DNA from 2 places in the Pseudoalteromonas lipolytica genome. Region 1 is predicted to be linked to the other one. Evidence: predicted binding sites of a transcription regulator. Region 1 holds the regulator's gene; the other holds the start of a gene.
What was found. The regulator MetJ, encoded in region 1, represses methionine synthesis genes. The targets are predictions, from matches to a motif close to TAGACGTCTAGACGTCTA.
Positions count from the first base shown of each region.

Region 2: metA (homoserine O-acetyltransferase MetA) is a predicted target of MetJ. The motif match lies at 8,222-8,239, and genes of this name have one in related genera.

Region 1 covers NZ_CP032090.1:3,226,111-3,241,503, reverse strand. Annotated here, with positions in the region: gene D0907_RS14585 (methyl-accepting chemotaxis protein) at 1-877, shown strand, start outside; gene D0907_RS14580 (gamma-butyrobetaine hydroxylase family protein) at 951-1,325, opposite strand; gene hslU (HslU--HslV peptidase ATPase subunit) at 1,405-2,733, opposite strand; gene hslV (ATP-dependent protease subunit HslV) at 2,745-3,263, opposite strand; gene D0907_RS14565 (SPOR domain-containing protein) at 3,344-3,874, opposite strand; gene priA (primosomal protein N') at 3,892-6,072, opposite strand; gene rpmE (50S ribosomal protein L31) at 6,319-6,534, shown strand; gene D0907_RS14550 (malic enzyme-like NAD(P)-binding protein) at 7,059-8,300, shown strand; gene metJ (met regulon transcriptional regulator MetJ) at 8,423-8,743, opposite strand; gene metB (cystathionine gamma-synthase) at 8,967-10,232, shown strand; gene metL (bifunctional aspartate kinase/homoserine dehydrogenase II) at 10,237-12,582, shown strand; gene D0907_RS14530 (penicillin-binding protein 1A) at 12,668-15,178, opposite strand; gene D0907_RS14525 (pilus assembly protein PilM) at 15,311-15,393, shown strand, end outside.
Region 2 covers NZ_CP032090.1:2,727,492-2,742,884, reverse strand. Annotated here, with positions in the region: gene cyoA (ubiquinol oxidase subunit II) at 1-535, shown strand, start outside; gene cyoB (cytochrome o ubiquinol oxidase subunit I) at 538-2,526, shown strand; gene cyoC (cytochrome o ubiquinol oxidase subunit III) at 2,523-3,158, shown strand; gene cyoD (cytochrome o ubiquinol oxidase subunit IV) at 3,158-3,517, shown strand; gene cyoE (heme o synthase) at 3,664-4,548, shown strand; gene D0907_RS12325 (histone deacetylase family protein) at 4,701-5,609, opposite strand; gene D0907_RS12320 (PilZ domain-containing protein) at 5,663-6,028, opposite strand; gene ettA (energy-dependent translational throttle protein EttA) at 6,178-7,851, opposite strand; gene metA (homoserine O-acetyltransferase MetA) at 8,304-9,251, shown strand; gene D0907_RS12305 (homocysteine S-methyltransferase family protein) at 9,241-10,308, shown strand; gene metH (methionine synthase) at 10,319-12,949, shown strand; gene D0907_RS12295 (GGDEF domain-containing protein) at 13,175-14,215, shown strand; gene D0907_RS12290 (CsbD family protein) at 14,294-14,491, opposite strand; gene hrpB (ATP-dependent helicase HrpB) at 14,729-15,393, shown strand, end outside.

The DNA of each region.
Region 1 (15,393 bases):
TGATTTTAACAGCTTAATTGGTGATTTTAAAAAGCTGATTTACGAAGTTAACACGGCACTGAGTACGCTTAATATCGCGACTGAACATTTATCAGAAACCACATCAGCAACCAGTTCGGGTATGCAAGAGCAGCTGCATGAAGCCGATATGGTTGCAACTGCTGCAACTGAAATGCAGGCAACCATTCAAGATATTTCGCATAATACCGAAGCAGCGGCTAAAAAAGCAGAGTCAACCAATTTAAGTGCCCAACAAGGTCGCTCAGAAGTTGAGTCAACGGTCGTACAGATTAATCATTTATCTGAGTCGCTTGGAAATGCTTCGAGTGTTGTGTCGCAATTAGAAAAAGATGCCGAAACGATTGGCTCGGTGCTTGATGTGATCCGTGGCATTGCTGAACAAACGAATTTACTCGCACTGAATGCTGCAATCGAAGCGGCGAGGGCCGGTGAACAGGGACGCGGTTTTGCTGTGGTTGCTGACGAAGTTCGCTCGCTTGCACAACGTACACAAGACTCAACTCAAGAAATTGAAAGCATTATTACGACCTTGCAAGGGCGTACCCGAGAAGTTGTCAGTATTATGCAGCAGTGCCGTAATCAAGGTGGCGAAAGTGCCGCTCAGGCAACGAAAGCAGGTGAGTTACTACGCTCTATCACTGAAGACGTGCAAACGATTATGGATATGAGTACGCACATTGCGACGGCGATTGACGAGCAAAGTCAGGTGGCTTCTGAGGTTAACAAAAACGTGGTGCGTATTCGAGATATTGCTCAACAAGCCTCTGGACATGCAGTCACTAATGCACAAACCAGCGAGGAAGTCTCTGAGCAGGCTCGCGTGCTGTACCAAGCAATTGATAAGTTTAAAGTGTAGGGATTCAGTAACAGATAAATTTAAAAGCGCGCAATTTTGTCGCGCTTTTTTGTTTTAGGTGGCGCTAATAAAACTAAGGTACAAACTTTATTGGTACGCTGTCTTTATTCGCTTCGTGCTCATGGACACGGGTTTGGTATTGTTGCCAAAGTGAGTCTTTATTAGCCTGTAAATCGGCTAAATAATGCCAGCTGTATAAGCCGCTGTTGTGATTATCGCTAAATACTAAACGAAGCGCATAATGACCAACTGGCTCAATTTTGCTAATGCTTACTTGGTGCTTATTTAGTACCAGCTTCATGGGCTCATTACCATGGCCTTGTACTTCGGCTGAGGGTGAGTGAACACGTAAGAACTCTGCACTAAAGCAAGCACTCGACTCATCGTCAAAGTAAACGTCTAGTACTTTGCTTACGCTGTGATAATGCACTTTCGTCACTTCTTTCATAGTAAACCCTATCATTGATTTTTAAGCTAACAAAAAAGCCTCCAACAGGAGGCTTTTAATTATAACGATAATTTAGTGATTAAAGAATAAAGCGACTTAAATCTTCGTCTTCAACCAATGCGCCTAGGTGCTGCTCGACGTAATTAGCATCAATTGTGAGCGTTGAACCCGCTTTTTCAGAAGCATCGAATGAAATTTCTTCCATTAGCTTTTCCATCACAGTGTGTAAGCGACGTGCACCGATGTTTTCGGTTTTTTCGTTTACTTGCCATGCGGCTTTAGCAATACGCTCAATTGCGTCTTCAGTGAAATCAACGTTAACCTGCTCTGTTTTCAACAGTTCGCGTTGCTGCTCTGTAAGCGATGCATGTGGCTCTGTAAGGATACGTTTAAAGTCATCGGCGGTTAACGCTTCTAGCTCTACGCGAATCGGTAAACGACCTTGTAGCTCTGGGATCATGTCTGACGGTTTTGCCATTTGGAATGCACCAGATGCAATAAATAACATGTGGTCAGTCTTAACCATACCGTGTTTAGTGCTCACTGTTGAGCCTTCGATTAATGGCAGTAAATCGCGTTGAACACCTTCGCGGCTTACATCTGGGCCTGACGCTTCGCCACGCTTACAGATTTTATCGATTTCGTCGATAAATACGATGCCGTTTTGCTCTACAGCAAAGATAGCTTGCTCTTTTAACTCTTCAGGGTTAACAAGTTTAGCGGCTTCTTCTTCAACTAATAGCTTGAAAGCTTCTTTGATTTTCAGCTTGCGCTTACTGCGCTTATCACCGCCCATGTTTTGGAACATGCTTTGTAACTGGTTGGTCATTTCTTCCATACCAGGCGGAGCCATGATCTCAACGTTAGGCTGTGCTTGTGCAACATCAATATCGATTTCTTTATCGTCTAATTGGCCTTCACGTAACTTTTTACGGAACGACTGACGTGTCGAAGAGTTTTCATCAGAACGTGATTCACCAAACGTATCACGTGCTGGTGGTAGTAGGGCGTCGAGAATACGCTCTTCTGCCGCTTCTTCAGCTCGGTGCTTGAATTTTTTGGTTTGTTGTTCACGGGTCATTTTGATTGAGATATCAACTAGATCACGAATGATCGTCTCAACTTCTTTACCAACATAACCCACTTCAGTGAATTTTGTTGCTTCGACTTTAATGAAAGGCGCATTAGCTAGTTTAGCAAGGCGACGTGCAATTTCGGTTTTACCGACACCGGTAGGGCCAATCATTAAGATATTTTTTGGCGTAACCTCAGCGCGTAATTCGTCGCTAAGCTGCATGCGACGCCAGCGATTACGCAGTGCGATTGAAACTGCTTTTTTAGCTTTTGCTTGGCCAATAATGTGTTGATCAAGCTCGTGAACGATTTCTCTTGGAGTCATCTCAGACATGGCAGTTCCTATTACAATTCTTCAATAGTTTGGAAATTATTCGTGAATACACAGATGTTGCCTGCAATTGTTAGGCTTTTCTCTACAATTTCACGGGCACTTAGGTCGGTATTTTCAAGCAGGGCTGTCGCAGCAGATTGTGCGAAGTTACCACCACTGCCAATGGCGATAAGGTCGTTCTCTGGTTGTACTACGTCACCATTACCGGTGATGATCAACGAGGCGGTTTCGTCAGCAACGGCCAGTAGCGCTTCAAGCTTTCTGAGTGCGCGGTCACTTCGCCAATCTTTGGCCATTTCTACTGCGGCCTTGGTGAGGTTACCTTGGTGCATTTCTAGTTTGCTTTCAAAGCGTTCGAAAAGGGTGAAGGCATCAGCAGTACCGCCAGCAAAACCAGCGATTACTTTGCCATTATAAAGACGTCGAACTTTGCGGGCGTTGCCCTTCATTACGGTGTTACCAAGTGAAACCTGGCCATCGCCACCAATAACGACCTTGTCGTCGCGGCGAACACTTACAATAGTAGTCATGATTATTCCTCATCATCGAGCGGCGAAGCCGCTCGTAAAAAGCGATTGATGAGGTGTTTATATGGGTGAATGAGCTAAAATCAAGTCCAAAGCCAAATTCCACAGCCCATTATTTTAATGCGCTTGAGTTTGTTTTTGTCGCTTTCTGCCAGACGTTTGGTTTCGTAAGGGCCTAAACGCACTTTATACCAAATGCCATTACTGCCTTCTACGCGTTTAACTTCAGACACTAAGCCTGCAAATGCAATCTTCGCTTTTAAGGTTTGAGCTTGTTCCAGCGTTCTAAAAGAGCCGCATTGCATTACATAAGGGCCTTTTTGCTCAATCTCTTTTACTTCAACCTGAATTTCGTGTTCTTTTATTTCTTTAATAAACTCGGGTGGTTTCGGTTTTGGAATAACCTTTTCTTCTTCTGATTTTGTTGGATTAGCTTGCTGCTCAACAAGTTCAGGATCGGCATTATGTTTGATATACCATAAACCATACCCAAACCCACCCAGCAAAATAAGGGCGACAAAGACAAGAACAATAGGGAACGGCTTTTTTGCCGGGGCTTGTTTTTTATTATTTCGATTTGATGGTTTTTTATTTATGTAATCGTGTTGTGCCATGACTTTTTTATTGGCCTTTAAATCATATCTATTGGATCAACGTCTAAGCTCCAACGCACCTTTTGCGCTAATTTACTGGTGCTTATATAGTCAACCATTTGCGCTAAATATTGGTGTAAGTGGGAGCGCTCCAGCGCTTGAATATGTAACTGAAACCGATATTTACCTGCTACACGCTCCAATGGCGCAGGGATCGGTCCGAGCAATTGTATACCAGATATGTTCTGGACAGGAACCAAATCAGTTAAAAAATCCATGACTTGATTTATGTTATGTCCTTCGGCACGCACAATTGCCATGTTTGTTATGGGGGGGAGCTGAGCATCTTCTCGTTCTGCAAGGGCATAGCGCGCAAAATCTTGATAGCCATTATTCACTAAATCTTGCAATAGTGGGTGCTCAGGAAAGTGAGTTTGTAACAGTACTTGTCCCGGTTCACCACTGCGTCCTGCACGGCCTGCAACCTGAGTGACAAGCTGTGCTAAATGTTCTGTAGCGCGAAAATCACACGAGTACAAACCACTATCAACATCTAAAATAAGCACTAAACTGACATCGGCAAAATGATGGCCTTTCGCAAGCATTTGCGTGCCCACCAAAATACGCGCCCCCCCTTGATTTATGTCGTCGAGGGCTTTTTCTAAGCTGCCTTTACGACGAGTTGAATCTCGGTCAATGCGGCTAATGGGTATATCAGGGAAAGTTTCTGCTAAAAACTCTTCAATTTGTTCCGTGCCTTTACCATTAGGAAAAATCTGTGTGCTGCCACAATCGGGGCATTGATGGGGCACTGCATGCTGCTCGGAGCAATGATGGCAGATCATTTGTCCAATTGCTTTGTGGAATGTGGCACTGGTACTGCAACGTGAGCACTCACTTAACCAGCCACACTCATGACATATGAGTGTGGGAGAAAAGCCGCGTCGATTTAAAAACACCATGACTTGCTTGCCGCGCTCAAGATGTTGACGCATATAGGCCAAACTTGCATGGGCAATACCGGCTTGTTCGGGTTGGCCTTTCATATCCATTAAGTGAAATTGGTTATCAGTGCTGGTTTGCGCACGCTCCGTTAAGCTCAATAGTTGGTACTTGTTATTTATTGCTTTATGTAACGTTTCGAGAGCGGGAGTTGCGCTACCTAGTATCAAGGGTATTTGCTGTTGATAAGCTCTGTAGGCTGCTAAATCGCGAGCATGATAACGCAGCGTATCTTGTTGCTTAAACGAGCTGTCGTGCTCTTCATCAACAATGATCATACCAAGTGATAAAAAAGGTAAGAAAATACTCGAACGGGTGCCGATAACAATGGCGCAGCTGCCTTTTTCGCAGAAACGCCATGTTTGCAAGCGCTCGTTGTCGGTTAATGCTGAATGCCAAAGCATAATAGGGGTATCGGGAAAGCGACGGCGAAAACGATTAACGGTTTGTGGTGTTAGCCCAATTTCGGGCACTAACACCAGTGCTTGCTGGCCTTTTTTTAGAACCTCTTCAAGGCACTGTAAATACACTTCTGTTTTACCACTGCCGGTAACGCCTTCAAGTAAAAAACAGGTGAACCCACTTGCTTGATTAATCGTTGTGCATGCAACGGCTTGTTCTTTGTTTAGGGTTGGTTTACTGCCAATTGTTGGGGCGCGTTGCTGCCATTGGTTATCATGTTCGATAAACTGTTTAATGAGTTCTTTTTCGAGCAAGCTATCAATGGTTTTTTTATTAAAGCCGAGTGCTTTTAATTCGGTTAAAGATGACTTGCCTGACTGCGCTAGCTGCTTCAGCAAATTAAGTTGTGTTTTTGCTTTGAGTGAAGGTAATTTTGCACCTTTGTCGGTGAGTTCAACCATATTTATACTGGTTTTGTCTGGGCATTCACCTTGGCGTAGTGCCGCTGGAAGCGCTGTATGAATTGTTTCACCAAGTGGGTAGCAGTAATAGCGAGCAGTAAATTTTAGCAGTGCTAAGTGTTGCTCAGATAAAATAGGGGCATCGTCTATAACATCAATAATGGCTTTAATTTTATCTTCGGGTACATCGGTACTGGTTTTGATTGCCAGTACGACTGCTATCTTTTTTTGAGAGCCAAAAGGCACACGCACACGCATGCCTACTCGCAGCTCAGGGCTATGTAGCAGCTGCTCAACTTTATAATCGAAGGTACGCTGTAAAGGGACTTTTATGGCAACTTCTACAAAGTGCATAACAACTCAACTGAATTAAGAATAGAAAAAATAGCGTGTGTTGCTAATGTACTAAAATTAGTGCTAAAAACCTACCAACAAATACTGAACGTTTGATGACTTGTTTATTTTTTTAGCTAAAGATGAATTTAAAGCTTGTCGAGAGGCTGCTTGAGCTATAAAATACGCGACCTATTAATTGTATTAACGACGTATGGTGCCAGACTTCGGGTTTGGAGAGCGATGCGGCCTTAACTAGAGGTTCCTATGAAAGAAGGTATTCACCCTAAGTACGAAGCTATCACTGCAACTTGTTCATGTGGTAACAAATTCGAAACTAGCTCTACTTTATGTAAAGACATCCACTTAGACGTATGTTCTGAGTGTCACCCGTTTTACACTGGTAAGCAAAAGATTTTAGACACTGGCGGCCGTGTTGATCGTTTCAACAAGCGCTTCGGTGCACTTAGCAGCAAGAAGTAATATCTGCTGTTTAGTTGAAAGAAGCACCCTTTGGGTGCTTTTTTTATGCCTGAAATTCAGAACCATTCTTTTTTATATCCCATGCCTACACGCTTTATGTGCATAACTATTTCTGCTTGTTATGCCCAATATATCGCTAATAATGCAGACAAATAGTGATCCCTTCGCTATATTTTGAATGATATAAATGATTCCAAAAGTTGTAAAAAGTAACAATTTATATGAACTTCACCTATAAATGCTGTTAAGTTCGTTAAAGTTGCTCATTTTGCTAAGTTTCGGTTATTTGCTGTGTTCGTGCCTATAAAATACAAAAACAGGTGCTTAAATGGCCACAAATAGATGAATTTTTATCTGTTGTGAATTAAAACTATGTGCAGAAATTGTTGGGAAATCCTTTAAAATTAAGCGATATAGCATATAACAGGATAGACCTGATAATACTTGGAATTTTTATATATTACAGGTATCGTACAGATGCAAGCCCTCTCACTTTTTAACTTATTGCAGGATACTATCGCGTTATGTCAGATTTTCGTGAACAAGCATTACATTACCACGCTCACCCCGTTCCAGGTAAAATTAGTGTAGAACTAACTAAACCAGCAGAAACGGTTAATGATCTCGCTCTAGCATATAGTCCAGGTGTCGCAGAGCCCGTCCGTGAGATAGCAGCCGATCCAGCAAATGCCTATAAATACACCGGCAAAGGTAATATTGTTGCGGTTATTTCAAACGGTACCGCAATTTTAGGCTTAGGCAATTTAGGTCCGCTTGCATCAAAACCTGTGATGGAAGGTAAAGCACTTTTATTTAAACGCTTTGCAGGTTTAGACTCGATAGATATCGAAGTAAAACACCGCACGACAGAAGACTTCATTAATACTGTTGCAAATATTGCCGATACGTTTGGTGGTATCAACCTAGAAGATATTAAAGCGCCAGAGTGTTTCGAAATTGAAAAAGCGCTTATTGAGCGTTGTAGCATCCCTGTTTTCCACGATGACCAACATGGTACTGCAATCGTAACAGCAGCAGGCATGCTAAATGCGCTTGAAGTACAGGGTAAAGATATCGAAGACGCGATTATCGTGTGTTTAGGTGCCGGTGCAGCAGCGGTTGCATGTATGGAACTACTTATTAAATGTGGTGCATTGCGTGAGCACATTTATATGCTTGACCGCAAAGGCGTGATCCATACACGTCGAGATGACTTAAACGAGTATAAATTGCTATTTGCTAACAATACCGATAAGCGCACTTTGCAAGATGTGATAGCCGATGCTGATGTATTTGTTGGTGTATCTGGCCCTAACTTATTAACCGCTGAAGATTTAAAACTGATGGCAGATAAGCCGGTGGTTTTTGCATGTTCAAACCCTGATCCAGAAATCGCGCCAGCTGTTGCACACGGTGCACGTAATGATTTAATTATGGCAACAGGGCGTTCTGATTACCCTAATCAGGTTAATAATGTATTGTGTTTCCCATTCATTTTCCGCGGTGCGCTTGATGTGCGTGCGACATCAATCAATGATGAAATGAAAATTGCAGCGGTGCATGCTATTCGTAGTATTGCGAAAGAGCCTGTGCCTAACGAAGTGCTTAAGGCGTCGGGTGTTGATTCACTTGAGTTTGGTGCTGAGTACATTATTCCAAAACCAATGGACCCACGCTTATTACCACGTATTGCACGTGCTGTTGCAGAAGCAGCCGTTGAGTCTGGTGTGGCGCAAATTGACATGCCAGAAAACTACATGCGTTAAATAATTAGGTACCTATTCGTTTGATTAAGCGGGTAGGTATAACTAACTGCAAATAAAAAACTCAGCCAAGGCTGAGTTTTTTTATGTCTGAGAAATCGGCTACGATCCGGTGGCCGAAATATTTACTCTGAATCAAGTACGGGGATATCTAACCCCATTTCTTGCATAATTCTTTTTACTTCTTCAGGTACTTTTTCAGGGTTATCTTTACGAAGGTCGTCATCATTCGGTAATGGTTGACCTGTAAAAGCGTGTAAAAAGGCTTCGCACAGTAGCTCACTGTTAGTGGCATGACGAAGATTATTAATCTGACGACGCGTGCGCTCATCAGTTAATACTTTTAATACGTTCAGCGGAATTGATACGGTAATTTTTTTTACTTGCTCTGATTTTTTACCGTGTTCTGCATATGGGTGAATGTATTCACCGTTCCATTTAGCCATAAGTTGTTTCGTTGCCTCGGTTGTCAGTTGTTTACGCCTTATCCACAGCGCAAGATGCGGAAATTCTATCGCTTTAAAAAAGATAGTCAAATACTAGTTATTTAGCCATCTAGTCGTGTAAATGTATAAACTTCTATGTAATGGCGATAAATGCTTTGACTTCTCATATTTGATCATCTAACCTTTTAGACGTCTAAACATCCAATTCTAAGTAGGTGATGAAATGAGTGAAAAAAATAAAGCGACGATTGCTGTTCGTCATGGCATTGAAGCCGATAAACACCACGGTGCAGTCGTTCCACCAATTTACTTATCAACCACTTATTCGTTCGCTGATTTTGATACTAAGCGCCAATATGACTATGGCCGCAGTGGTAACCCTAACCGTGATATTTTAGCCGAAACACTCGCTGAACTAGAGGGCGGAGCTAAAGGCATTATTACTGCGACAGGCATGGCGGCTGTTCACTTAACGACACAGCTTTTGAATAGCGATGATACCTTGGTTATTCCACATGACTGTTACGGCGGTAGCTATCGTTTATTTACCTCATTAGAGAAGCGCGGTTTACTGAAACTAAAAGTGCTTGATTTAACAAAAGCTGAAAATCACCAAGAAATCTTAGCGATAAAACCTAAACTGATCTGGATTGAAACACCCAGTAACCCCATTTTACGCCTAACAGATATTAAAGCGATTACCGCCATTGCTAAACAATCCGGTGCACTTGTTGCGGCTGATAACACGTTTTTATCGCCGGCCTTGCAAAACCCGATTGAGTTTGGTGTTGATATAGTCGTGCATTCAACGACTAAATACATTAACGGTCACTCTGATGTGGTTGGCGGTGCTGTTATTGCAGCAACGCAAGAGTTGGGTGATGAACTGGCTTGGTGGGCAAATAATATTGGTATTACGGGTGCACCGTTTGATAGTTATCTTACTCTGCGTGGTTTACGCACTTTAAATGTGCGTTTAAAACAGCACCAAGAGAATGCGTTTGCAATTGCAGAATATTTAGAAGATTCACCGTTTGTGAGCCAAGTATATTATCCCGGTCTCGCTTCTCATCCTCAGCATGCGCTCGCTAAAGCACAGCAACGCGGTTTTGGTGGCATGGTGAGTTTTGATATTAAAGGCGACATTAATGATGCTGCGGCTTTTCTAACAGGCCTTAAAGAGTTTAGCTTAGCCGAATCATTGGGGGGCGTTGAGAGTTTAATTTGTCACCCTGCGACCATGACTCATGCTGGAATGGAGGCAAAAGCTCGCTTAGAAGCAGGGGTGGGTGATACGTTAATTCGTATCTCTGTTGGCATTGAGGATGTAAAAGATTTAATTGCCGATTTAGACCGTGTTTTCAATTTAGTTAAACCAGGTCAGGGGCAGCAAGCCACTCAGAGCAACGCGAAGCAAACGCACACGCAAGCCAATACGCAACAAAGCAGCACTTTTAAGTTAACGCCAGCACATACGGCATTGTGGTAGAAAAATGGTAAATATTGTTCATAAATTTGGTGGCTCAAGCTTAAGCTCTGCAGAGCGTTATCATGCTGTGGCAAATATTGTTTTAGCAAATACGCAGCAAGGTGATTGTGTGGTGGTGTCTGCATCGGGCAAAACAACCGACACCTTGGTAAAACTTTGGCAAAGTTATCAACAGCAAGATAACCAAGCGGTTAGTGATATTTTATTGCTGATTGATAATAATCAGCGCGCCTTAATAGAGCAGCTGTTAGTAGCAAAAAACAAGCAGCAGGCATTGGCACAATTAAAAGATGAGCTGGCGCTATTAAATATACTTATTGCTAAACAGCAACTACAAGAAGCCGTGTTGCTAGCACATGGAGAAGTATGGTCTGCGCGTTTATTAGCGGGCTATCTAAATCAGCTGGGTGTGGCAGCACAGGATGTGGATGCACGGCAGTTATTTACATTAAATGATGGCCAACTATTGCATCAAAAGAATCAACAGCAATGCACCGATGCGATCAGTAAAGTAAAGATCAATGTGGTGACAGGCTTTATCGCTGCAGATTGTCAGGGTAAGACGGTAACACTGGGTCGTAATGGCAGTGACTACAGTGCGACCTTGTTAGCAAGCTATACCTTTGCCAAGCAAGTGTCTATTTGGACTGATACCCAAGGTGTATTCAGTACAGACCCTCGTAAGGTGAAAAACGCCGTTAAATACGCAAAAGTGTGCCGAGAGCAAGCTAATTTATTGGCTCGCTTAGGTAACCCTGTTTTACATGCAAAAACCTTATCACCGCTTAAAGACAGCGACATTAAACTTGTTGTAAGAAGTAGCTTTGATTGTGATGCCAGCCCAACTGAGGTTGTAAAAGAAGGGTATAGCAAGGCGAAGCGTTTTATTACGACCTTAGATAATATCGATTTACTGCGTGTTGATACGCTAAGCACAGGTGAAGTGGGGGAGCTGAGTCAGCTAATTCAGCACAGTTTGCATCATTTTGTGAAAGAAGGTGATACCTATTTGCTGGTACCAGGGCACAGTACTCATCAAGTGGTGAGTCACCTTGCTGGGCGGGCTAATATTGTTGAATCTAATTTAAGCGGCTGCGCGGTTGTGGCACCAAGTAGCGATGTGAGCCAGTTAGCTGAACAAGCAATTTCGCTCCTTAAAGAGCAAAGTATTCATCCACGCTTTGTACAACAAGATCAGCAGTATGTGTTGCTACTAAACGATCAAGCTATAGACAGCGATGTACTGACCCTGTTGCATGATAAATTGGTCAACAAGGGTCAAGAACTGGCTATTATCGTGGCTGGGCTGGGTAATGTTGGTGAAGTCTTTCTATCACAGTTACAGGCTCAGTTTGTTAGGTTATCAGCTCATTACCAGATTAAAGTCGTGGCATTATTACGCTCAAAACAAATGCTATTTAGTGCCAGTGGCTTGAACACAGAAACGTGGCAAGCGCAGTGGCAAAGTGAAGCCCAACACTACGATAAAGAAACACTGCTAACACGTATTAGCGAACTTGATTACGAACACAAAGTGGTGATTGATATCACCGCCAGTGAAGCGTTTAGCCAATTATACCCAGCACTCGTTGAGCTTAATTGTCATTTAATTAGTGCCAATAAATATGCAGGCACAGCGGCAAATGATTGGTATCAAACATTGCGCTCTAATTTAGCTGAGCGTAATTTGTTGTGGCGTTATAACACCAGTGTAGGGGCCGGCTTACCAATTAACTTTGCATTGGCAGACTTACAAAATAGTGGTGATAGTATTCATCGTATAGAAGGGGTTTTTTCGGGGACGCTGTCGTGGTTGTGCAGTTGCTATGATGGTAACGTTCCGTTTACTGAACTTGTGCTACAAGCGCAGCAAATGGGCTACACCGAACCTGACCCGCGTGAAGATTTATCTGGCCGAGATATGCAGCGCAAGTTACTTATTTTAGCCCGCGATTTAGGGTTAGATTTAGAGCTTGATGACATTGCATTAACGCCATTGATGCCTGAAGAACTGGCAACAGGAAGTTGGCAAGACTTCCTTGCGAACAGGCATTTGCTTGATGCATTCATCGAAGAAAAGGCTGCCATTGCACAGGCCGAAAATAAAGTTGTTCGCTACACCGGTGCAATTACGCTCGTTGATGGTAAAGCGAAAGCAGCCGTTGGCTTAGTGAATGTTGCACACGATGATGTATTAGCTAGCTTAAAGCCGGGTGATAATATTTTTGTGATTAATTCGCAGTGGTACACAGACAACGCGCTCGTCATTCAAGGCCCTGGTGCAGGAAAAGAAGTGACTGCTGCGGGAGTTCATTCAGACCTTTACTGGTTAGTGAATAACTTAAAATAATTTTGCTGATCTTAGTTTAAATAGCTAAGCAAAAAGCGCCCAATGGGCGCTTTTTTATTAGTCTAATAAAGGTGTTAAAGACTGTTTAGAACAGCTCTTCCTCTGTAGAAAGTGACTCTTCAAACACATTAGTCGGTTGCTCAAGGACATACTTCGTCGGAGCGGTGCCTTTAATAAAGTACTCAAAGCGACTGGTGTAATCATTTTTATGGCTCAGTAACCCTGTTGCTAAATCAATGCGCACAGACACTAAGCCTTCTGGAAACTCAATCGGTGCCTCAGGCATACCATCTAAAGCAACTCGCATAAAATCAACCCAAGCTGGTTGAGCCGTTTTTGCGCCTGATTCAGCCCCTGATATTTGTGACTTATCAAGGTTACTGTTGTAGGTTGAACGACCCAGTGGGTTGCCTGGGTTATCAAAGCCAACCCACACAGAGGTCAGTACATTGCGATTAAAACCACTAAACCATGTATCAACAGAGTCATTCGTGGTTCCGGTTTTACCTGCTAGATCACGGCGATCAAGCGCTTGTGCACGCCAGCCAGTACCACTCCAACCTGTTTTATGTGCCCAGCTTCCGCCACCCCAAATTGCGCTGTGCATTGCTTGCGAAATTAAGAAAGCATTTTGTTTTGAGATGATACGAGGCGCGCAGCGAGGCTGAGCATTGTGTTCTAATTCTGTGGCCACCAGTTGGCTATCATCAAGTGTTGCAAAATCGGGCGTGACCTTTTGCTCTGGGGTATCACAGGCAAGCTCTGGTGTGGCTTTATATAAAGTTGTTCCAGCAGAATCTTGAATTTCAGAGATGTAATAAGGCGTAATTAAGTGCCCTCCATTTGCAAAGGCACTCATGCCGCGTGCAAGCTCAAGAGGCGTAATAGAGGCACTCCCTAATGCCAGCGACTCACTGCGGTTAATGTCGCTATTCAAAAAGCCAAACTTTAATAAATGATCTGCTGTGCGCTCTAAACCAACACCGCGTAATAACCGAACTGAAATAACGTTTTTAGATTGTGCTAAAGCACGACGAATACGAATAGGGCCATTGTAAACTGCTGGGCTATTTTTAGGACGCCATGCAACACCTTGGCTTTTGTCCCATTGGTTAATGGGGGCATCATTTAAGATTGAGGCTAAGGTATAGCCATTTTCTAACGCCGCTGAGTAAATAAATGGTTTAATATTCGAACCTACTTGGCGCTTAGCTTGTACTGCACGATTATATTGGCTTTGCTCAAAACTATACCCTCCCACAATGGCTTTTATGCGACCATCTTGAGGGTCAAGTGATACTAAGGCGCTTGATGCTTCGGGTACTTGGCTTAAAATATAACTGTCATCTGGATTCTTACGTAGCCAAATTTGTTCGCCAGCATTGAGAATTTCGGTGGCCGTTTTCGGTGCAAAACCTTGGCGATAACGGGTAATGTATTTACGTGCCCATTTTAGGCCATCCCACTCAAGGGTTATATGCTCGCCATTTTTTAGTAATACCTGCGCAGATTGCTCAGCAACATTAGTGACTACGCCCGCACGTAAAGGGCCAAACTCTTTCACGTCTTTTAGTTTATCTAAAATAGCGTCTTCGCTAAGCGGACTATCCGTATTGCTATCCCAAAGCTGCGCGGTGGCGCCTCGGTATCCATGGCGCATATCGTAGGCATGTAGATTGTCGACGAGCGCATCTTGGGCTGCTTGTTGAATATTAGACTCAACACTGGTGTATACTTTAAAACCGGTGTTGTATGCACGTTCGTGGCCGTAACGGGCCACCATTTCTGCACGCACCATTTCAGAGATATACGGTGCATAGACTTCAATTTCTGCCCCATGAAATTTAGCGGTAATTGGTGCGTTAATGGCTTCTTCGTATTCACTCTGGGTAATATATTTTTCGGTTAACATACGGCCAAGAACAACATTTCGTCGACTTTTTGCGCGTGCAGGGTTACGAATGGGGTTTAAAGCCGAAGGCGCTTTGGGGAGACCTGCAATCATTGCCATTTGAGGCAGTGTAAGCTCATTCAGTTCTTTACCGTAATACACTTGTGCAGCAGCACCTATACCGAATGCGCGGTTACCTAATTCAATTTTATTTAAATATAATTCGAGAATTTCATCTTTGCTTAATATGCTTTCTATGTGCAAAGCAATGAAGATCTCTTTCACTTTACGGATGTATGCTTTTTCACGAGTTAAGAAGAAGTTACGGGCAAGTTGCATTGTTATAGTACTTGCGCCTTGTTTCTTTTCTCCTGTAGATATGAGTACAATGGCTGAGCGGATGATACCGATAGGGTCGATACCAATATGTTCATAAAATCGATTATCTTCAGTTGCTAAAATAGCATCGATTAAAGGCTGGGGAATTTCATCGATTGTGACCGGAATGCGGCGTTTTTCACCGAATTGGTTAATCAATAAACCATCTCTAGAAAATACTTGCATAGGTGTCTGTAATTGAACGTCTTTCAGTACCTGAACGCTAGGAATATCAGGTTTAACGTAATAGTATAGACCGACTAAAGTGATTAGTCCTAAAAATGAGCAGATGATAATAAATTGTAAAGTTCGTTTTAATAAAATCACTTATATTTTCCCTAAATGGACTCCCAATTAGAATCGGAGACTGCTAGTATATATTGATTAAAAAATGAATAATATTTTTTCAGATAAAAATTATAACTTGTTTATTATTAAAACAAAGGCCAAGTTGCAAACATGCTAAGTCAGCTATTTAAAAAGCCTTCATCTATGATGGTAGGGATCGACATTGGATCGCACTGCATTAAAGCAGTGTTGTT
Region 2 (15,393 bases), 500 kb from region 1:
GGTGTCTTTAAATTGGAAATGGTTATTTATCTACCCTGAGCAAGGCATTGCGACAGTCAACGAGTTGGTGTTTCCCGCTAACGTGCCTGTTCAATACAAGATTACCTCAGAAAGCACCATGAACTCGTTTTTCATACCTCAGCTTGGTAGCCAAATTTATTCAATGGCAGGCATGGAAACCAAACTGCATCTAATAGCTGATGAACCGGGTACTTTTAAAGGTTTCTCTGCTAACTACAGTGGGGCAGGTTTCACAGGCATGAAGTTTAATGCCATCGCCACGCCAACCCAAGCAGACTTTGATGCATGGGTAAATAAGGTGAAAAATTCAGGGTCTGCACTTACTAAAAAGACCTATGTTGAACTAGCTAAGCCAAGTGAATACGACCCAGTTAAATACTATGCCAGTGTCGACAAAGATATGTTTCATTCAATTGTAATGAAGTATATGCAAGCGCATGGCTCACACGGTGCAATGCAACACGCAATGCCTGAGCACTCTGCTCATAAAGGGCACGGCGAGGACGAGGAATAATCATGTCGTTGTTAGGTAAATTAACATTAGACGCAATCCCGTTTCATGAACCAATTATCATGGTTACCATGACGGTGGTTGCTGTCTTAGGCTTGCTAGTTGCAGGCTTAGTAACAAAATATAAAAAATGGGGCGTGCTTTGGCACGACTGGATCACGTCAATTGATCATAAGCGCTTAGGGGTTATGTACATCATTCTTGCGCTTATTATGTTATTCCGCGGCTTTGCTGATGCCATTATGATGCGATTACAATTAGCAATGGCTACGGGCGGTGCAAGTGGTTACTTACCACCTGAACATTACGACCAAATTTTTACGGCGCATGGGGTGATCATGATCATCTTTATGGCGATGCCGTTCATGATTGGTCTAATGAACATTATTTTGCCACTGCAAATTGGTGCACGTGATGTTGCTTTCCCATTCTTAAATAATTTAAGTTTTTGGCTAACTGCTGGCGGTGCGATATTAATAAATATTTCACTGTTTTTCGGTGAGTTTGCAAAAACAGGCTGGGTTGCCTATCCACCATTATCCGAGTTGTCGTTTAGTCCGGGCGTGGGGGTCGATTATTATATCTGGGCCTTGCAAATATCCGGCTTAGGTACCTTGCTAACGTCGGTTAACTTCTTAGTGACAGTTTTCAAGATGCGTGCACCCGGCATGACCTTAATGAAAATGCCTATTTTTACGTGGGCATGTACGTGGGCAAATATCTTAATTGCAGCCTCGTTCCCAATTTTGACTGCTGTGCTTGCAATGCTGACACTTGACCGTTATCTCGATTTCCACTTTTTCACCAATGAATTAGGTGGTAACGCGATGATGTATATCAATTTATTCTGGGCGTGGGGTCACCCTGAAGTTTACATTCTCATTTTACCTGCGTTTGGTATTTTCTCAGAGGTTATCTCTACTTTCGCTGGTAAACGTTTGTTTGGCTACAAGTCGATGGTTTATGCAAGTGGTGCGATTTCTATTTTAGGTTTCATCGTATGGCTTCACCACTTCTTCACTATGGGGTCAAGTGCGAACGTTAATGCCTTCTTTGGTGTCATGACCATGGTGATTGCAGTGCCGACGGGTGTAAAACTCTTTAATTGGTTATTCACTATGTACCGTGGTCGTTTACGAATCACAGTGCCCGTACTTTGGACTCTGGGTTTCATGGTGACATTCACCATTGGTGGTATGACCGGTGTATTACTTGCAATCCCTGGTGCTGACTATGTATTACACAACAGCTTATTTTTAATCGCTCACTTTCATAACACCATTATTGGTGGTGCAGTGTTCGGTTACTTAGCAGGTTTCGCATTTTGGTTCCCTAAAGCAATGGGCTTCAAACTTGACGAACGCTGGGGCAGAAGGTCTTTCTGGTGCTGGTTAATTGGTTTCTTTGTGGCATTCATGCCGTTATACGTGCTTGGTTTCTTAGGTATGACTCGTCGTTTAAACCACACAAATAACCCAGATTGGAACATGTGGTTATACATTGCAGCAGGCGGTGCGGTGATCATCATGTTCGGTATCTTGTTCCAAGTAGTACAACTTGTTGTGAGTTTTAAAAACCGCGAGCAATTAGATGATACAACAGGTGATCCATGGAATGGTCATACGCTTGAATGGGCGTCTGCATCACCTCCGCAGTACTACAACTTTGCAAAAATTCCCCATGTTGATGACATTGATGCATGGACTGACATGAAAGAAAAAGGCTTAGCTTACAAACAAGAAGCATCTTATAGCCCAATTCACATGCCAAAAAATACGCCAGCGGGTGTATTGATGAGCGGAGCATTAACAACGTTCTGTTTTGCCATGATTTGGCATATATGGTGGCTTGCAGCCTTTGGTTTACTGGGTGCTATCGCGATATTTATTAAACGTTGTTACACAACTGATGTTGATTATTACGTGCAACCAGATGAAATTGTTGAACTTGAAACGGCGCACAATACCGCCGCGACTAAAGGGGTGAATGCATGAGTACTATCACTGCAGATTTAAACACCTTAAGTAATGCTCAAGGTCATGTTGAAGCACATGATAGTGAGCATCACGACACAGGTGGCAACACGGTATTCGGTTTTTGGCTTTATTTAATGACCGACTGCTTATTATTTGCTTCTTTCTTTGCAACTTATGCCGTGCTGTTTATGAACACAGCCGGCGGCGTGTCAGGCAAAGACATTTTTGAACTTGATTTTGTCGCGGTTGAAACCGCGGCACTCCTACTAAGTAGTATTACATTTGGCTTTGCGATGATTTCTGCACATTCGCAGAAAAAGGCAGCAACATTAACCTGGTTACTTGTCACTTTTGCTTTTGGTGCTGTGTTTATTGGTATGGAAGTGTATGAGTTTCATCACCTAATTGCGCACGGTAATGGCCCGCAACACAGTGCCTTTTTAACGTCGTTTTTCTCTTTAGTCGGTTTACATGGTCTGCATGTAACAGCGGGTTTAATTTGGATGACAATCATGATGATCGAAGTTGTTCGTCGTGGTTTAAACCCGCAAACAGTGACACGCTTAAGTTGTTTAAGTTTGTTCTGGCACTTTTTAGATGTGGTGTGGATCTGTGTGTTTACCGTTGTTTATTTAATGGGAGCAATGTAATGAGTCACAGTGAATCGCATGTCATTAATAACTTAGAAGTACACGCACACGACACACAATCACATGGCAGTATGAAAGACTATTTTATTGGCTTTGTGTTGTCAGTGATTTTAACGGCTATTCCATTTTGGGCTGTGATGAGTGGGTCGTTTTCAAAACCAGCCACCGTCTGGTGCATTGTGACGATGGCGGTTGTGCAAATTTGGGTGCATTTAAAGTACTTCTTGCATTTAAGCTTTAAAACTGAAGACGGCAAAGCCAGCTCATTGTCATTTATCTTCAGCGCCATAATTATCGTGATGGTGGTTGGTTTGTCGGTGTGGATCATCTACGAATCGAACGCCATGATGATGTATTAAATAACAATTATTTTTATGTAATTGATATAAAGATTTACGAAAGGAGCTGGTTAGTTTGAGATTGTGTCTCCAGTTCTTACAGTCTGTTATTAGCTAGTTTCTTTCGTAATTTTGCGTTTGTGCAGAATATTAGAGGAGTCGAGGAAGTGTTTCGACGTTATTTAAATGTCACTAAACCTGGCATTATCATGGGCAATTTAATCTCTGTTGCGGGGGGATTCTTGCTAGCCTCTCGTGGCGATGTTGACCCATGGTTAATGGTCGCAACTTTGCTTGGGTTATCTTTAGTTGTGGCATCTGGATGCGCTATCAATAATGTGATTGATCGTGATATTGATGTTGCAATGACGCGCACTCGCAAACGCGTCACAGTCACTGGCGAAATGTCAGCAAAGGCCGCTATGGCACATGGCATCGTGCTGGGTGTTTTTGGTTTCACATTATTAGCCGTCTATACCAACGTGGTGGCACTCTTATTTGCTACGTTTGGTTACGTCATTTACGTCGGTGTATACAGCTTATATATGAAACGTCGTTCTGTGTATGGCACCTTTGTCGGTAGTTTATCGGGCGCAGTTCCACCTGTGGTGGGCTATTGTGCGGTAACGGGACAGTTTGATGCCGGTGCTGTGATTTTATTGGTAATGTTTAGTTTATGGCAAATGCCTCATTCATATGCAATTGCAATCTTTCGTTATAACGACTACCAAGCGGCCAGAATTCCCGTGTTACCCGTAGCGCAAGGGATCGAAAAGGCAAAGCATCACATTGTTTTATATATCGCCGTGTATGCGTTGGTTGTGATGTTATTAACCATTAGTGGTTATACAGGTTTAGCTTTCATGGCTGTAGCTTGTACAACGAGTTTTTGGTGGTTGCTTATGGCGCTCAGAGGTTATCGTCGCAATATTGATGTAAGCGGTTGGGCGCGCCAAGTGTTTGCTTTTTCGATAGTAAATATTACGGTTTTGAGCATAGCGATGGCTTTAGATTACCACTCAGTAGCTCCTCAGCTACTGGTTTTAACTTAGAAAAAAGTTGCTAACATATCCCAATGTTACAGTAGCAAAGGCCCGGTTTTTTCTCCACCGGGCCTTTTTTCGTTTCGTTAGTTAAAAAACGAGTTAGACCAATTTTTTAACTAATCCCTCACTATCATTCCGAGTAATTACAAGTGGTATCACTAAAACTGTGCAGCTTGCTCTACTACAATGCTATGACGAGCGGCTAAGCGGCGATGATCTTTATCATAGCCACCACCAATGACCGTTGCGACAGGCACATTGTGTTCAAGGCAACGCTTAAGGACTAAATGGTCGCGTTGTTCAATGCCTTGCCAGCTTATATCAAGTTTTCCTAAGCCATCTTGCTGCCATACATCAACACCTGCATCGTAGAGTACTAAATCTGGATTAAGGGTTTTTAGTAAGTAACTTAGCGTCTCATCAACGATGCCAACGTATTCTTTATCGCTAACACCTGGGTTTAAGCCAATATCGAGATCACTGGCTGATTTGCGAAATGGAAAGTTCTTCTCACAATGAATCGAGCACGTATACGCATAGGGTTGATGGGTGAGCATGGCTGCAGTGCCATCGCCTTGGTGAACATCTAAGTCAAAAATCAGCACATTGGTCACTTCGCCACTCTTTATCAGTGTTTCACTGGTGAACGCTAAATCGTTTACCATGCAATAACCCGAACCAAAATCATAATGGGCATGATGAGTGCCGCCAGCTAAGTGGCAGGCAAGCCCATGCTTTAAAGCGAGGCGAGCGGTTTGTAAGGTGCCAAGTGGGGCTGTGAATGTTCGTGCCATCAATTGTTCAGACCAAGGTAAACCAATTCGGCGCATGGCTTTTTCATCCAAGCGGTTATGCCACAGGTCATTAATGTAGTCATCGCAATGCACCAGTTCTAGTGGTGCGGGGCTGCCTAATATCGGCTGTACTAAATTATCACTGATCAGGCCAAGGCTTTGAACATGGTCATATAAATAAGCAAATTTACTCATTACAAAGCGATGGTTAGGATCGAAGCTAAAGGAATAATTAGGGTGATATACCAAGGGTAAGTGGGGGTTTAAGTACATAACTCATTTAATAACGGGATTTGCTACAGCATAGCGAATTTATTCGCCGTTGTTTACTCTGGCACGTGAATTAAGTGTGCTAACTCACGATGTAATAGGCCTTCATCGCCTAAATTCAGCTCAATCAGGCGCTTCAAATGACTGATACTGTCGATATCAATATGTTCGCAAATAAGTCCAGCATGCTGCTGTTCTACATGGCACAACTCGACTTGCATTTTAATCTCTACAGTTGAGTCGGGTAGGGTAAACGATAAAACGGCTTTACTGTGGATAGGAACTAAAAATGAATCGCTTTTGGTTATAAGCGCACCATGCAAGGATAAATCAAGCAGTTGACATTGATACTTATACTCATCAATACAAAGCGTTGCAGGGCAAGAAAATAATACCCGAGAAAACTGTCTACGCTCATTCATGGTGTGATCCCCAAGTCATTGTCGTTTCATTAACTTAATTCGCTAAAATCAGTATAGTTCAATATGCAAGGTGTGAGTGAAACGATAGCTGGTAAACGTTATCGGCCACAAAAAAGCCCCAAGAAGGGGCTTTCGAATAAGACGGTAAATTAACCAATCTTTTTATATTTAATACGCTTAGGTTGTGCGGCTTCTGCGCCTAAGGTTTTCTTCAACCACTCTTCGTATTCTGTGTAGTTACCATCGAAGAAGTTAATTTGGCCTTCGTCACGGTAATCAAGAATATGCGTAGCGATACGGTCAAGGAACCAACGGTCATGCGAGATACACATTACACAGCCTGGGAACTCTAGAATCGCGTTCTCAAGTGCACGAAGTGTTTCAACATCAAGATCGTTAGTCGGCTCATCCAGTAGTAATACGTTACCACCCGCTTTTAATAGCTTTGCAAGGTGTAAACGGTTGCGCTCACCGCCTGATAAGTCTTTAACGAATTTTTGTTGGTCGTTACCTTTGAAGTTAAAGCGACCAACATAGGCGCGGCTTTGGAATTCAAAGTTACCAATTTTTAATACGTCTTGACCGTTAGAGATCTCTTGGAAAACGGTGTTGCTTTCATCCATGTCGCCACGGAACTGATCAACGGTAGCAAGCTCAACAGTTTCACCCACAAGGATTTCACCACTGTCTGGCTTTTCTTCACCGCTTAACATTTTGAATAAGGTTGATTTACCCGCACCATTGGCACCGATAATACCTACGATTGCACCTTTTGGCATCGCAAAGTTTAAGTCGTCGATTAAAACACGATCGCCAAAGCTTTTCTTAAGACCTTTTACTTCAATAACTTGGTCGCCTAAGCGTGGACCCGGTGGAATGAATAGCTCATTCGTTTCGTTACGTTTTTGGTAATCGTTCTGTTGTAGCTCAGAGAACTGTGCCATACGCGCTTTAGACTTAGCTTGACGGCCTTTCGGGTTTGAACGAACCCATTCAAGTTCTTGTGCAATTGACTTTTGACGAGCTTTTTCAGATTTTTGTTCTTGTTGTAAACGTAAATCTTTTTGCTCAAGCCATGATGAGTAGTTACCTTCCCACGGAATACCTTCACCACGGTCAAGTTCTAAAATCCACCCAGCAACGTTATCTAAGAAGTAACGGTCGTGGGTTACAGCGACCACAGTACCTTCGTAGTCGTGTAAGAAACGCTCTAACCATGCCACAGACTCTGCGTCTAAGTGGTTGGTTGGTTCGTCAAGAATCAGCATATCTGGTTTTTCAAGCAGTAAACGACAGATGGCAACACGGCGACGCTCACCACCCGAAAGGTGTTCAATTTTAGCATCCCACGGTGGTAAACGAAGAGCATCTGCTGCGCGCTCTAATACGTTATCGATATTGTGACCGTCGTGTGCTTGGATAATTGCTTCAAGCTCGCCTTGCTCTTTTGCAAGTGCATCAAAGTCAGCATCTTCCATAGCATACTCGTTGTATACTTCATCAAGACGGTTTAGCGCATTTTTAACTTCGCTTACGGCTTCTTCAACGGTTTCGCGTACTGTTTTGTTTTCGTCTAAAACAGGCTCTTGCGGTAAGTAACCTATTTTTGTGCCAGGTTGTGGACGAGCTTCACCTTCAAAGTCTTGGTCAACACCTGCCATAATACGAAGTAACGTCGATTTACCTGCGCCATTTAGACCAAGCACACCAATTTTTGCGCCCGGGAAAAAGTGTAAAGAGATATCTTTTAAGATAGTGCGCTTAGGCGGCACAACTTTAGAAACTCGACTCATCGAGAATATAAACTTATCTGGTAACACCATGAAAAGAGCCTTCAATTTATAAGAAAAATTAACAGCCACTATTGTATACCCAAACCACCTCAAAATACAGAATTCAGCGTTTATCAGGGGCTTAATATCATGGTACTGCTTTGCAAAAATAGCGCATGCATTTAAGGAGCATAAATGCAGAGTAAGCGCCTTATAAGCATTGCACAAAGGCTTAAAAGTCATTTTTACAATGGTGTTGGCTTAAACACAATAACAAGCCACTTTTTGAGATGCTTGCTCTTTCATCGTGATTAAACACAACAGTCATTCGCAGAGGCACTGCTTTTGGCAATTTAAGGGCCTGCGCATCAACGAAACTGGCTTCCTAAGAGATTGCTTTAGCACAAATAAAAAAATCATTTGGACATCTAAACATCTAGAGGTTGAAATTTCTAACTATCCGTTCATAATTAGCAGTCTAATAAGTATGCTCGGAGCCCACTATGCCCATTACAGTCAAAGATGAATTGCCCGCAATTGTAAAATTACGTCAAGAGAACGTATTTGTAATGCCTAAAAGTCGTGCGAAAACGCAAGAAATTCGTCCAATGCGTTTGGCCATCTTAAACTTAATGCCGAATAAAGTGGAAACCGAAGTGCAGTTTATTCGGTTGTTGGCTAATTCACCGTTGCAAGTGAATGTTGAGCTGCTGCGTTTAGACACCCACCGAAGTAGCAGTACCTCAGAGCAACACCTCGATACGTTTTATCGTTACTTTTCTGAAGTAAAAGACAATAACTACGATGCCATGATCATCACAGGCGCGCCGCTTGCACATTTAGAGTATGACGACGTTGCTTACTGGGATGAGCTAAAAGTGATTTTAGACTGGGCTGAGCACCACGTTACGTCAACATTATTTTCATGTTGGGCGGCTCACGCAGGGCTTTATCATCACTATGGTTTAAAACGAGAGTTAATGCCTAATAAGCTCAGTGGCGTGTTTACGCACAAAAGTTATTTTGAGCATGCCGCGTTAACGCGTGGTTTTGATGATACCTTTTTAGTTCCGCACTCGCGCTATGGCCACATTGATATTGAAAAAATTAACAGCTGTGATGATTTAGTAGTATTAGCAGGGTCTGAGCGTGTTGGGGCGTATTTAATTAAGAATAAATCAGGCAGCCAAGTATATATAACGGGCCATCCTGAGTATGATGCGCATACATTAAAAGGGGAATATTTACGCGACTGCGAAAAGTCAGACGACGCGCCAAAACCAGAAAACTATTTCCCTGACGATAACCCAGATAACGAACCGTCGAAAACATGGCAAAGTCACGCCTTTTTATTGTTTTCGAATTGGTTAAACTACTACGTGTACCAAACAACACCGTATGATATTAACCTAGTTAGCCAAGACGTAAGGACTAACAACTATGCCGAGTAATGCAGTGAATAAACGCGAACAATTAACCGAGGCGCTCAAGCAGCGAATTTTGATCCTCGATGGCGCGATGGGCACCATGATCCAAGAACATAAATTAGAAGAACAAGACTATCGCGGTGAGCGTTTTAAAGACTGGCATGTCCTTATAAAAGGCAATAATGATTTATTAAGCCTTACTCAGCCAAAGATTATTGCTGATATTCACCGCGCATACCTTAATGCAGGTGCCGACATTATCGAAACCAATACGTTTAATGCCACCACTATTTCGATGGAAGATTACGACATGGCGAATTTAAGCCGTGAGATCAACCTAGAATCAGCCAAGCTTGCTCGCAGTGTCTGCGATGAATTTGAAGCAAAAGATCCAAGTAAACCTCGTTATGTGGCGGGGGTATTAGGGCCAACGTCAAAAACTTGTTCTATTTCGCCTGATGTCAATGACCCCGGTTATCGTAACATTAGCTTTGATAAGTTAGTGACAGCATACGTTGAATCAACCTTGGCACTGATGGAAGGGGGAGTTGATTTAATCTTAATCGAGACCATATTCGATACCTTAAATGCAAAAGCGGCCTCGTTCGCAGTAGAAGAAGCCTTTGAGCAAGCAGGGCGCACGTTGCCTGTCATGATCTCAGGCACCATTACTGATGCCTCAGGGCGAACTTTATCGGGGCAAACGACCGAAGCTTTTTATAATTCGATTCGTCATATTAAGCCGTTATCTATTGGTCTTAACTGCGCACTGGGTCCGGATTTATTACGCCAATATGTCGAAGAGTTATCACGCGTTTGTGAAACTTTTACCTCGGTTCACCCTAATGCAGGTTTACCCAATGAGTTTGGTGAGTACGATTTAGAAGCACCTGAAATGGCTGAAGAAATAATCGATTGGGGCAAGTCAGGCTTTATTAATATTGTTGGTGGTTGCTGTGGTACAACCCCTGCACACATTAAAGCCTTTGCCAAAGGCCTTGCAGGAGTTAAGCCTCGTCCATTGCCTGAGCTTGAAGTGCGTATGCGCTTATCGGGCCTTGAAGCGTGTAACTTAAACTAAGGTAGCCGAAATGACACAACAAATAGCAGTATTTACTAACGTCGGCGAACGTACCAATGTGACCGGTTCAGCCATGTTCAAGCGATTGATCATGGAAGAAGATTACGAAACCGCTCTTAATGTTGCCCGTGAACAAGTCGAAAATGGTGCACAGATCATTGATATCAACATGGATGAAGCCATGTTGGATTCAAAAGCCGCGATGGTGAAGTTTCTGAACTTGATTGCCTCTGAGCCAGATATTTCTAAAGTACCGATCATGATCGACTCATCAAAATGGGAAGTTATTGAAGCCGGCTTAAAATGTATTCAAGGCAAGGCGATTGTAAACTCAATTTCACTGAAAGAAGGTGAAGAGCCCTTTATTCGTCAGGCAAAGTTAATTAAACGTTTTGGTGCTGCCGCAGTCGTCATGGCGTTTGACACCGACGGACAAGCAGAAACCGCGGATCGTAAATTTGAAATTTGTGAGCGGAGTTACCGTATTCTTGTGGACGAGATTGGTTTTCCACCAGAAGACATTATCTTCGATCCGAATATATTTGCAGTAGCAACCGGGATTGAAGAGCACGACAACTATGCTGTTGAATTTATTGAAGGTACGCGCCGAATAAAGCAAAACCTACCGTACTGTAAAGTGTCGGGCGGGGTGTCAAACGTGTCGTTCTCGTTTCGTGGTAACAACCCCGTACGTGAAGCGATCCACTCAGTATTTTTATACCATGCCATTAAAGCGGGCATGGATATGGGGATTGTGAATGCAGGCCAGTTGGCTGTGTATGATGATATTCCGGCTGAGCTTAGAAAAGCCGTTGAAGACGTTATACTGAATACCGACTCCGGTGCGGGTGAGCGCCTTGTAGAGCTGGCTCCAAAATACTCAGGGATGGCGCAAGCTGAGCGAGTTGAAGATTTAGAGTGGCGTACATGGCCCGTTGAAAAGCGCCTAGAACATGCGCTTGTAAAAGGCATTACTGAGTATATCGACGAAGACACTGAAGAGTGCCGAGCTGCAGCTGATAAGCCTATTCATGTGATTGAAGGCCCGCTGATGGATGGCATGAATGTGGTGGGTGATTTATTTGGTGCAGGTAAAATGTTCTTACCGCAGGTGGTTAAATCGGCGCGCGTAATGAAACGCGCAGTGGCTTACCTAGACCCCTTTATCGAAGCAGAAAAAGAAGAAGGTGCCACGAACGGAAAAGTGGTTATGGCGACCGTTAAAGGCGATGTACACGACATTGGTAAAAACATTGTTGGCGTAGTACTGCAATGTAATAACTACGACGTGATCGATTTAGGTGTGATGGTGCCTGCGGAAAAAATTCTACAAACCGCGATTGACGAAAAAGCCGATATCATCGGTTTATCAGGCCTTATTACGCCCTCATTAGATGAAATGGTGCATGTTGCTAAAGAAATGACCCGTCGTGGTTTCGACTTACCCTTATTAATTGGGGGTGCAACTACCTCGAAAGCCCATACCGCAGTGAAAATTGAGCCACAGTACGATAAAGGTGTGGTGTATGTAAATAATGCCAGTCGTGCCGTTGGTGTGGTCTCTAGCCTATTGTCTAAAGAGTTAAAACCTGCGTTTTTAGAAAAAACCAAAGCGGAGTACGAAAAAGTACGTGAACAGCAATCGCGTAAAAAACCACGCTCGAAGCCTGTCACCATTCAACGTGCTCGCGATAATGCCGCACAACTTGACTGGGATAACTACACCCCACCCGTGCCTAAAAAGCTCGGAGTGACAGAGTTTAAAAATGTGTCGATTGCCACGTTAAGACAGTACATCGATTGGACACCGTATTTCATGACATGGTCAATCGCAGGGAAGTATCCGCGTATTCTTAACGATGAAATTGTGGGTGAGCAAGCGCAAAGCTTATTTGCTGATGCCAATGCGATGCTTGACGATTTAGAACAGTCAGGTGCGCTACAACCACTGGGCGTGATAGGTTTATTCCCGGCAAACCGAGTGGGTGATGACATTGAAATTTACACCGATGAAACGCGTACAGACGTGTTAACAACCTCGTGCCATCTGCGCCAGCAAACAGAAAAAACCGATTTTGCGAATTATTGTTTAGCGGATTACATCGCACCTAAAGGAACCCCCGACTACTTTGGTGCCTTTGCCGTAACCGGAGGGCTTGAAGAAGACGACCTTGCTGATGCCTTCGATGCGAAACAAGATGACTATAACAAAATTATGGTTAAAGCCGTTGCAGACCGTTTAGCAGAGGCTTTTGCGGAGTATTTGCATGAGCAGGTACGTAAAGAGTATTGGGGCTATGCAAGCGATGAAAACTTATCGAATGATGAGCTTATTCGCGAAAATTACCAAGGTATTCGTCCTGCACCGGGTTACCCTGCGTGCCCTGAGCACACAGAGAAAAAGAAAATCTGGCAGCTACTCGATACTGAAAATCGCATAGGTATGAAGTTGACGAGCTCTTACGCAATGTGGCCGGGAGCGGCGGTGTCTGGTTGGTATTTTTCTCACCCGGATTCTAAATACTATGCCGTGGCGCAGATTCAAAAAGATCAGGTTGAAGACTACGCTAAGCGCACCAACATGACGCTTGAAGAAGCAGAGCGCTGGTTATCGCCTAATTTAGGCTATGAGCCAGAGTAAAAAGCAATAACGTGCTATTCAAAAGCACCGTAAGTACTTAACTTACGGTGCTTTTTTGTTTTTATTTAAGGTAAATTGCATTTCTACCTCCGTTAAAACGCGCTTTAAAATCATACTTTCTTCCTTTTAATCAGCATTTAGCATGTGAAATGAGGCCAATATCCTTCAAATTTAAATATTTGTGTTAAAGTTATTAGTGTAAAGCAAGGAAATTAGGGTAAAGGTGTGATTGATTCAAGCAGCGCAAGTGACAAAGATAAAGCGCTATTTTTACGCGTATTTGCATTTATTGGTGCCATTACTTCTTTTGTAATGTCGGTTACAAGCTACCAAGATGGCTACATAACGCTCAGTTTTTTACTGGTTATTGGCGGCTTTGTTTTTGTATCGCCCTTTGTCCTTAAAAATCGCGACCGAACTATTGCTGTGTTAATGCTTTATGCCTTGTACTCGATGATGTGCTTTTTGATTGTGTCGGGTGGTAATAATGGAACTGGGCCTTTGTGGTTATTTATTGTATCGCCTGTTACCTTTTTTATACGAGGTTTAAAACGCGGCGCATTTGACTTAATCATACTGGCTATTGTGATTTCAGTGCTGTTTTACTTCACCGATAAGCTTGGGTATTACAGCTATCCGAATCATTATTTTACGACCCGTGTCATGCTGTGTTTTTCGATTCTTTGTATTCTTGGTGGTTTCTACGAGTATTACCGTAATAAGTACAGTCGAGAGCTTATTGAGCAACTAAAAATAAATCAAAAATTAGCCCGTATTGATGCCATGACCGATTTGTTTAATCGCCGTTATGCTACGGAATGCTTGCAAGATGCGCGTTTTAACGAAGGGGCTGTCTTTTTGTTGATTGATGTAGATAACTTTAAACAAGTGAATGACACCTATGGTCATCAAATTGGTGATGATGTGCTCACTTTCATTGCTTCAATTCTCAAAAGTGTGAGTGGCGAAGAAGACATTGTTGCTCGCTGGGGCGGAGAAGAGTTCCTTATTGTGACCCCGCAAGGACATGAGCGTAGAGCAAGACAATTAGCTGAAAACATTCACCAGCAATTGGCGCAACATGCATTTCAACAAGGGGTTCATAATTTTAAAGTGACGCTGAGCATAGGGCTTCATCAGCGGGCTTCTAACGAGAGCATTGATCACTGTTTAAGTGTGGCAGATAAGTGTTTATACCTTGCTAAATCACACGGTAAAAACCAAACCGTTGCTGAGCTAGATAGTGAAACACATTCACCTGCTTAGGTAATAAAAAACCGCCAAAATGAAGTGACCCCCAATAGTTGGACATTCCAATTACTGGGGGTCTTTTTATGTGCAAAATTAGTGACTATTTTCAAAGTCACTAACTTCGCTCTCAGCTTCTTCTTTCGATTTGCCGTATTTTTGTTGGATTTTACCAACAAGCTCTTTACGGCTACCTTCAATTTTATCTAAATCGCCATCGGTAAGTTCACCCCATTTACGTTGTGCTTTACCTTTTAACTCTTTCCAATTGCCTTCTAAACGATCGCTGTTCATCATAATCTCCTTACTTTGTTAAACATTCACTTTAATAAAAGCAACCGTTATGCCATTCATGGTTTATATATAACCAACTGAATTACATCGTTTTTATTATTATGATTAGACATAGAGTGTTACACGCCTGCAATTTGTACTGGGTTTTAAGGAAAACCTTGTAATTCTTTCATTCAATGAGAGGCTGTTCATCGTTTTTTGATACAATGGGCAAAAAGAAAGTAAGAGATGCCAGACGTGCTGCCAGTTGAAGATATTTATCAATCCCTGCTAACAACAATAAAAAATAACCCTATGGCCTTATTACAAGCACCACCGGGCGCAGGTAAATCAACATGGCTGCCACTCACATTAATGCGTGAAGGGCACTTTAAACACATTGTCATGTTAGAGCCAAGACGTCTGGCTGCACGTAATATTGCCCAGTATTTGGCGAGCCAACAAAACGAAAAAGTCGGTGAAAGTGTCGGTTTGCGTATTCGAGGGGAGTCAAAAGTGAGCCCCGCCACTCGGCTTGAGATTGTCACCGAAGGTATGCTGACCCGTATGCTGCAAAACGATCCTGAGCTAAGTGGCGTTGATTTACTTATTTTTGATGAGTTTCATGAGCGTTCAATTGCTGCAGATACCGCGCTTGCCTTTGCCCTTGAAACGCAAGCGGCATTGAGAGACGACTTAACAATATTACTGATGTCGGCCACCTTAGACGGTGAGCGGTACAGTGAGTTTTTTGACTGCCCAATAATATCCTCTGAAGGGCGAAGTTACCCGATTGATGAAGTGTATATTCCACTCAAAGACGAAAGCCGATGGCTCGATGATATACCCGCAATTATTAAACAAGCGCTCAATGAGCAAGCTGGCAGCGCATTAGTTTTTTTACCCGGACAGCGCGAAATATT